One region of the Mesorhizobium sp. M7A.F.Ca.MR.245.00.0.0 genome, then DNA from elsewhere that is predicted to be linked to it. Evidence: riboswitches for the same ligand, from Rfam matches in the RefSeq annotation. Region 1 holds a riboswitch; the other holds the start of a gene.

Region 1 (3,892 bases):
GCATTCAAGCTCGAAATCGTGTTCGGCCAGCATATGGTTGGTCAGCCACAGCGTCAGGCAGTCGACAAGCACCGGCCGATCGTCCGGCAAGGCGGCAAGCGTACCGGCGAGATCGAGCGGTGCGTCGATGGTCGTCCAGCCTTCGCCGCGCCGCGATCGGTGCAACGCAATGCGTTCATGCATCTCGTCATCATAGGCTTGCGCCGTGGCGATATAGGTCCAGGGGGGCGGCATGGCGGTCGCCAGAATTTCGGCGTGCGCGCTCTTGCCGGAGCGCGCACCGCCGATGAGGAAGGTCAGTGTCTTGCGATCAGGCAAAGCTGTCGCGCAGGCTGGTCGCGGTGCCGGTGAAACGGCCACGCACCACGCCGACGACCGCGCCGAGCACCAGCCAGAACACCAGATTGGTCACGGTCACCGCCACCACGAACTGGTGATGCAGCCCTTCTGGAATCGCCGTCTCGTAACTGTCCGGCTGCGGTGCACCGACAACATGCGGTGCGACGATCAAAAGGACGGCAAGGATCGCGAGCGGCAGCGACTTGCGAAACGCGATCAGGCCGAGACCGGCAGCGGTTGCCGCCACCGTCGCCCACCACCAGATCTGCCGATGGGTGAGATCGGCGGCCGGCATGGCCGGCAGTTCCGGCGGCAGGCCGAGGCCCGGCGCCAGCGTGAACACGGCAAAGCCGGCCAGGCCCCAGAACACGCCCTGGCGCCAGCCACCGATGCCGCAGGCGAATTCGGAGACCGCGACCAGGATCAAGGCGAAGCCGATGCCGGTGACGATGTTGGCAAGCACGCTGAAGGCGAAACGCTCGAAACCGTCTGCCGGCGCCCAGCCTTCGTCTGCCGGAGCGGCTTCCGCCGCCGGAGCAGTTGTGCTCATGGCATTGCTATCCGTTGCGGCCGGAGCGGCATGGTCATGGTGATGCCCGCCGCCGGCCTGTTCGTAGACTTCCGCCTTCAGGATCAGCGGCACGGTGGCATAGGCCTGCATGCAGGCGAGAACGACGCCGGCCACGAGCCCTGCGATCGCCGCGATGAACACGACGTTGCGAAACAGGTTCATGATGTCAATTCCTCGTCAGTGGCAGGGAAACGCCATCGAATGGCGATAATCGTGAGCCGCATTGTGGACCGCATCGATATGCGAGAAGCCGACAAAGCCCATCACGAAAATGCCGAGCAGCCCGGCGAGCGCGAGCTGCATGAAGCGCGACTGCGAGGAGACGGAGGTGCCGAGGGAGACGGAAGCGGTAGTCATGTCTTGTCCTTTCGCCCTCCACCCGAGGGCATCGAAGTCAGTTTCCTGTCGCCGGCAGGTCTCCTGGCTCACGGATCAGCGTCCTTCCCCACCTTCCCGAAGAAAAAATCCTCAGTGGTTTATGGAGAGGACTACCGCACACAGTTGCGGGGGCAGCCACGGCATTGGGCGAAATTCGCCCTCACCGCATTCCCTCTTGGCTCCAAAATGGAACCGGCGACACCGGTGACTATAGGCAGAATCCTTGCTTCCGGCAAACCAAATTCCGCCGGTGACCATTGCGAATGCGCCATGAAGGTCAAAGTGATTTCGGCAGATAGCGCCACGTCACAAAGCCGCAGACCGCCGCCAGCAGGCCGAGCGTGACGAACACCGAGCCCAGGCCGAAGAAGGCCAGCGCCACCGAATAGACCAGCGGCGGCGTCAGCTCGGAAAAATCGAGATAGGTGCGGTAGACCGCTGCCATCTGCGGTCTTTCATAGGAGCGCACCGAGCGCATGAAGGCGGTCGAGCCGAGGGCGTCGAGCGCAATGGTGAAGAAGGCACCGCAGAGCAGGAAGGCGCCGGTAAGCAGCGGCACGGTTTCGCCGACGAAGCCCGCCGCCAAAAGCGCGGCCGACATGGCGAAATAGGCGAATGTCATGGTCCCGCGGCCACCAAAGCGCTTTCCTGCCTTGCCCCAGAAAATCGCCATGAACAACAGCGCGTTGCCGGCCGAAACCAGCAGGCCGCCGGCCAGCTTGCCCTCACCTGTGATGACCATGAACAGCGGCCCATAGACGAAGAACGTCGTCCAGAAGCAGGAGCGGCCGAAGGCGATCAGCCAAGCCAGCCTGAGCCTGGGCTGCGCCACGAAGCGGCCGATATTGGCGAGCGGATTGACGGGGCGCGTCTTGCCCGGACGGATAGACTGGTTGTCGCCGAGGCGGTAGGTCCAGAACAGCGCCAGCAGGCCAAACGCGAACACCGCGACCGTACCATGCGCGGCATAGATGCCGAAGCGCGTGTAGAGGAAGATGCCGAGCGTCGGCCCACCGGTCCAGGCCAGCATCGACCACGCCATGCGCAGCGATTCGGCCTGCATGAAGTCGGTCTTGCGGATGTGGTCCATGATGTAGAGGTTGAGCGTGATCGACAGCGCGCTGGCGCCCATCACCCGGCACAGCATGCCGGCCAGTTGCCCGGCAAGCGTGTCGGTGACGAAGAACAGCGAGCCGACGGCCAGCAGGCAGGCGCCTGCCGTGTAGACCCAGCGCCGGGCAAAACGGCGGATCAGCATCGGCATGAACAATGTCACCGACAGCCCGAGCATCGCCACCACGGTGTAGAGCATCGACACGATCTGTTCGTTGTGCAGGATCTCGTAGGCCTGGATCGGGATGACGCTCGACACCGTGGCGCGGGCGAAGGATTCGACCGCATAGAGCGACGCGAAGGTGCGCGCGTCCGCGGCCTTGAGAGCCGGCAGCCAGATCGGATGGCGCACATGGGTGGACATTGCTTTCCCCGAAGCAGATTCACCGGGTCAAATCTGACGTGGCGATCCCAGCGCCAATAAGAGGAAACCGACGCGCATCCGGCAAAAGCGAAGCCGGCCAAAGGCTTCCCTGCACTGGCCCAATGCCGCGGCTGATCCGGGTTGTCGGCAGAGTTGCCGGTCTTCTTTTGTCCCAGGCAACCGTGATAGTCCTCCAGCGGGGCTGAATCAGAATGCGAGACCATGAGCATCCAAACGCCGACCGCACCCGTTCCGGATCGACCAAAGCGCATCGTCGCCATCGACATCGTGCGCGGCATCGCGCTGATCGCCATGGCGAGCTACCATTTCACCTGGGATCTGGAGTTCTTCGGCTACACCGATCCCGGCCTGACCGCCTTCGGCTGGTGGAAGATCTACGCGCGCGGCATCGCCTCGACCTTCCTGTTCCTGGTCGGCGTCAGCCTGTACCTCGCCCATGGCCGACAAATCCGCTGGAACGGCTTCTGGAAGCGATTCGCCATGGTCGCGGGCGCCGCGATCGCGATATCGGTCGTCACCCGGATCGCCACGCCGGATGGATTCATCTTCTTCGGCATCTTGCACGAGATCGCGCTGGCCAGCCTGCTCGGCCTCGCCTTCCTGCGCCTGCCGGCTTTGTTGACGCTGGTCGTCGCCGGGCTCGTCATCACGGCGCCTGTCTATCTGCGCCTCGAGGCGTTCGATCACCCATGGCTGTGGTGGGTAGGCCTGTCGGCGAACAATCCACGCTCCAACGACTACGTTCCGTTGTTTCCATGGTTCGGCGCCGTGCTTGCGGGCATCGCGGTGACGAAACTCGCCGCCGGTGCCGGCTTGCTTGCCCGGCTTGCCGAATTGGCGCCCGGTCGCTGGGCCAACCCGCTGGTCTTTATCGGCCGGCACAGTCTGGCGTTCTACCTGATCCACCAGCCATTGCTGATCGGCTGCATGTGGCTGTTCTCGCAGATCATGCCGGCACAGGTCGAAACCCCGCAGGTGAATTTCCTCAAAACCTGCCAGCTGTCCTGCGAGCAGTCGCGCGACACCGAGTTCTGTACGAGCTACTGTGTCTGCATGCTCGATACGCTCGAGGGCGAGGCCACGCTTGATCGGCTCTACAACAACGA
Region 2 (3,892 bases), on a different contig from region 1:
CCGGTCGGTGTCCATCATGATGCGGACCTGGCCGTTCATCGTCTTTCGCATGATCGTCTATTTCGGCATCACGCTGGCCTACATTATGGCGACGGGCACCGGCGCCTCGGTCGGCTATGGCGTCGGCCATATCTCCACCGATCCCGACGGGCCCATGTCCTTTGCCCTGTGGGGCGGCGTGGTCGGGTTTGGCCTCGTCTCGATCGCTGTGTATTGGATCCGCGAATACATCCTCTATGTCGTCAAGGCCGGCCACATCGCCGTCATGGTCCATCTGATCGACGGCCGCGACATTCCCGACGGCCAGGACCAGATCGCCTACGCCAGGGATGTCGTGACCCAGCGTTTCGCCGAGGCCAACATCCTTTTTGTCGTCGACCAACTCGTCAAGGGCGCTATCCGCGCCATCACCGGCCTGCTTGGCGGTATCGCCGCCTTCCTGCCGATACCGGGCCTGAGCGGCCTGGTCTCGTTCATCAACACCGTGATCCGCCTGTCGCTGACCTATGTCGACGAGATCATCCTCGGCTACAACATCCGCATCAATTCAGCCTCGCCCTTCGAGACGGCGCGGCAGGGCGTCGTGCTCTATGCCCAGAACGGCAAGGTCATGGTCAAGAACGCCGTCTGGCTGGCGGTCATCATGTGGGGCGTGTCGTTCATCATCTTTCTGATGATGCTGGCGCCTGCCGGCGCGATTCTGTTCCTGATGCCTGGCCAGCTCGCCGGCTGGGCTTTTGTGCTCGCCATCGTCTTCGCCTGGGCATTCAAGGCGGCGTTCATTGAACCCTTCGCCATCGCCTGCCTGATGCAGGTCTATTTCAAGACCATCGCGGGCCAGGTGCCGGATCCGGCCTGGGACGCCCGGCTGGCCGAGGCGTCGTCGAAGTTCAGGGAGCTCAAGGACAAGGCGCTCGCCTCCTTCGGCGGTTCGCGCTGGGGTACGGCCGGCGCCACACCCTGATCGGCCGGGCGGGTGATGTCTGGTGAGGCAGAAACGGTGTTGAGGCGCGCCACGGTGGATTTGAGCTGTGTCTCGCCTTGCCCGGAAAAGGTCTCGCTCATGATCAGCTCCGGCAGCGGCAGCCGCCGTCCCCAGCCATGCGTTTCAAGGTCCGGTTTGGGAGCGAACTCGGAAACACGGCCCACGCAGAGATAGGCGATCGGCGTTACGTGGTCCGGAATGGCCAACAGCCGCTTTAGCGCCTGCGCTTCGATGATGCTGACCCAGCCTACACCGACGCCCTCGGCACGCGCGGCCAGCCAGAAATTCTGCACCGCGCAGACGGTGCTGTAGAGATCCATCTCCGGATTGTGCCAGCGTCCCAGCGGCGAACCCTTCGAGCGCTGCCGGTCGCAGGTGATGCAGATGTTGAGCGCGCTTTCGCAGATGCCTTCCAGCTTGAGCTTGCGGTAGAGTTCCTGCCGCTCTTCGTCGATCGCCGGCAGTTCCTGCTCGCGCGCCGCCAGGAACAGGTCGCGTATCTTTTCCCGTCGCTCGGCGTCGCGAATGACGATGAAGTTCCAAGGCTGCATGAAGCCGACAGACGGCGCATGGTGCGCGGCAAGCAGCAGCCGCGCCAGCACGTCGTCATCAATTGGGGTGGGCAGGAAATGACTGCGCACGTCGCGCCGTGTGAACATGGCGCGATAGACCGCATCGCGCGCACTCTGGTCAAATCCGTCGCCAACAGCAGCGGTCAGGTGTTCCGGCATCGCTTGTCCCCTTGCGATTGCAATTGATATCATCCGCCTGACCATGCGGATGACGATGCCTGCCAGGCCGGTCTTCTGGCTCGGGATCAACCCGCGTCCGGTGCCTTCCCGTCATCGACAGTGGCATTTACCGGCGCGGTCCCCCTCACAGCGTTGGGCACGCCACGGAATTCAACCGTGTTCCCGATTCTCCCGCTTGCGGCGGGCACCAGGCAGTACCAAGGATCTTACGCCGAAGCGCCCGCGGGGCCAATGCTTGCAGCGACGCGAATGGACGCAGTCGCGATTTTCCCCAGTCATCGGCCGCCCGTGCATGGCCTTTGTCGATCCGGGTCACTAGATTAGGACGATGACCACCCGTCTCTACACCCATCCGATCTTCCTCGAGCATCTCACGCCGCCCGGACATCCCGAGCGGCCCGACCGCTTGCGTGCCATCGAGCGCGTGCTCGATGAGGAAGCCTTTGCCGGGCTCGATCGTATCCAGGCGCCGGAAGGCGACGAGGCCACCATCCTCTACGCGCATCCCGCCGATTTCGTCGCCCGCGTGCGCGCCGCCATTCCCGACGAGGGGATTGCCCGCATCGATGCCGACACCACTGCCAGTCCGAAGAGCTGGCAAGCGGCGATCACCGCGATCGGCGCCGCCAACGCCGCCGTCGATGACGTCTTTTCGGGCCGTGCCGACAACGTCTTCGTCGCCGCCCGGCCGCCCGGCCATCATGCCGAAAAGACCACCGCCATGGGCTTCTGCCTGTTCAACACGGCGGCGATCGCGGCGCGCTATGCGCAGAAGAAACACGGTGTCGAGCGCGTTGCCATCGTCGACTGGGACGTGCATCACGGCAATGGCACGCAGGACATTTTCTGGGACGATCCGTCGGTGCTCTATTGCTCGACACACCAGATGCCGCTTTATCCCGGCACCGGAGCGAAGAACGAAACGGGCGCCGGCAACATCGTCAACGCGCCGCTGGCGCCGCAGACTGGCAGCGAGGTGTTTCGCGATGCCTTCCTGTCGCGCGTCCTGCCCGCGCTCGACAATTTCGCGCCCGACCTGATTATCATTTCGGCGGGGTTCGACGCGCACCACCGCGATCCGCTGGCCGAGATCAATCTGACCGAGGATGATTTCGATTGGGCGACCGGCCAGCTGATGCAGCGCGCGGCACGCCACAGCGGCAACCGGCTCGTCAGCCTGCTCGAGGGCGGCTACGATCTGCAGGGATTGGCATTTTCGGTCGCCGCCCATGTCGGGCGACTGATGAAAGGATGAATGATGGCCGATGAGACCAACGAAGACGTCAAGGCGATGAGCTTCGAGCAGGCACTCGATGCGCTGGAGAAGATCGTCGATGATCTGGAGCGTGGCGACGTGCCGCTCGACCAGTCGATCAAGATCTATGAACGTGGCGAGGCGCTGAAGGCGCATTGCGACCGGCTGCTGAAGGCCGCCGAGGACAAGGTCGAGAAGATCAGGCTGTCGCGCGACGGAAAGCCGGTCGGAACGGAGCCACTCGACGCGGATTGAGGCCCGGTCCGAACATAGGCTCGCCTCACCGGTTTTTGGACATGATCATGATCGAGGATATAACTCGTCCCGATTGAAACAGCTCAAGGACAAGAGGAGATACGGAAGGGATGTGCAGAAACATCAAGACCCTGTTCAATTTTGATCCGCCGGCAACCAATGACGAGGTGCGCGACGCGGCCCTTCAGTTCGTCCGCAAGCTGAGCGGAACGACGCGACCCTCGAAGCAGAACCAGCACGCCTTCGACCATGCCGTCGAAGCCATCGCGGCCTCGGCGCGCGAACTGCTCGATTCCCTGGAAACCCATCAGCATCCGCGTAATCGCGAAGAGGTGGCGGCCAAGCTGCGGGCAAAGGCGGCGATCCGCTTTGCCTGATGCGGCCAGGCGGCCTTCGACCACCGACAAGGAGAGTCCATGAGTTTCTTCCCCGGGAAAGACCCTGAGGTGGGCGATGCCTTAGCCAGCGACCAGATCGAATTGATGGTCATCCCGAACGCCAAGGACATCGGCGGTTTTCAGGTGCGCCGTGCCCTGCCGACGGCAAAAAGGCGGCTGGTGGGGCCGTTCATCTTCTTCGACCGCATGGGCCCGGCGATCCTGCGGGCCGGCCAGGCACTGGATGTCCGTCCGCATCCGCATATCG

What was found. A riboswitch is a leader RNA that binds a small molecule or an ion and turns the genes downstream of it on or off. The one in region 1 is predicted to bind cobalamin.
Region 2: linked by a shared signal. The riboswitch ahead of bluB (5,6-dimethylbenzimidazole synthase) and the one ahead of EOB80_RS29625 (CbtB domain-containing protein) in region 1 are both predicted to bind cobalamin.

The regions. Positions count from the first base shown of each region.
Region 1 is NZ_RZTE01000047.1:11,249-15,140, forward strand. Features, by position in the region: gene cobU (bifunctional adenosylcobinamide kinase/adenosylcobinamide-phosphate guanylyltransferase) at 1-318, opposite strand, end outside; gene EOB80_RS29620 (CbtA family protein) at 311-1,072, opposite strand; gene EOB80_RS29625 (CbtB domain-containing protein) at 1,088-1,267, opposite strand; cobalamin riboswitch at 1,303-1,500, opposite strand; gene EOB80_RS29630 (MFS transporter) at 1,566-2,765, opposite strand; gene EOB80_RS29635 (DUF1624 domain-containing protein) at 2,988-3,892, shown strand, end outside.
Region 2 is NZ_RZTE01000004.1:210-4,101, forward strand. Features, by position in the region: gene EOB80_RS06525 (hypothetical protein) at 1-964, shown strand, start outside; partial or broken gene bluB (5,6-dimethylbenzimidazole synthase) at 1,087-1,761, opposite strand; cobalamin riboswitch at 1,764-1,944, opposite strand; gene EOB80_RS06535 (histone deacetylase family protein) at 2,066-2,992, shown strand; gene EOB80_RS06540 (exodeoxyribonuclease VII small subunit) at 2,996-3,247, shown strand; gene EOB80_RS06545 (DUF2277 domain-containing protein) at 3,358-3,624, shown strand; gene EOB80_RS06550 (pirin family protein) at 3,664-3,892, shown strand, end outside.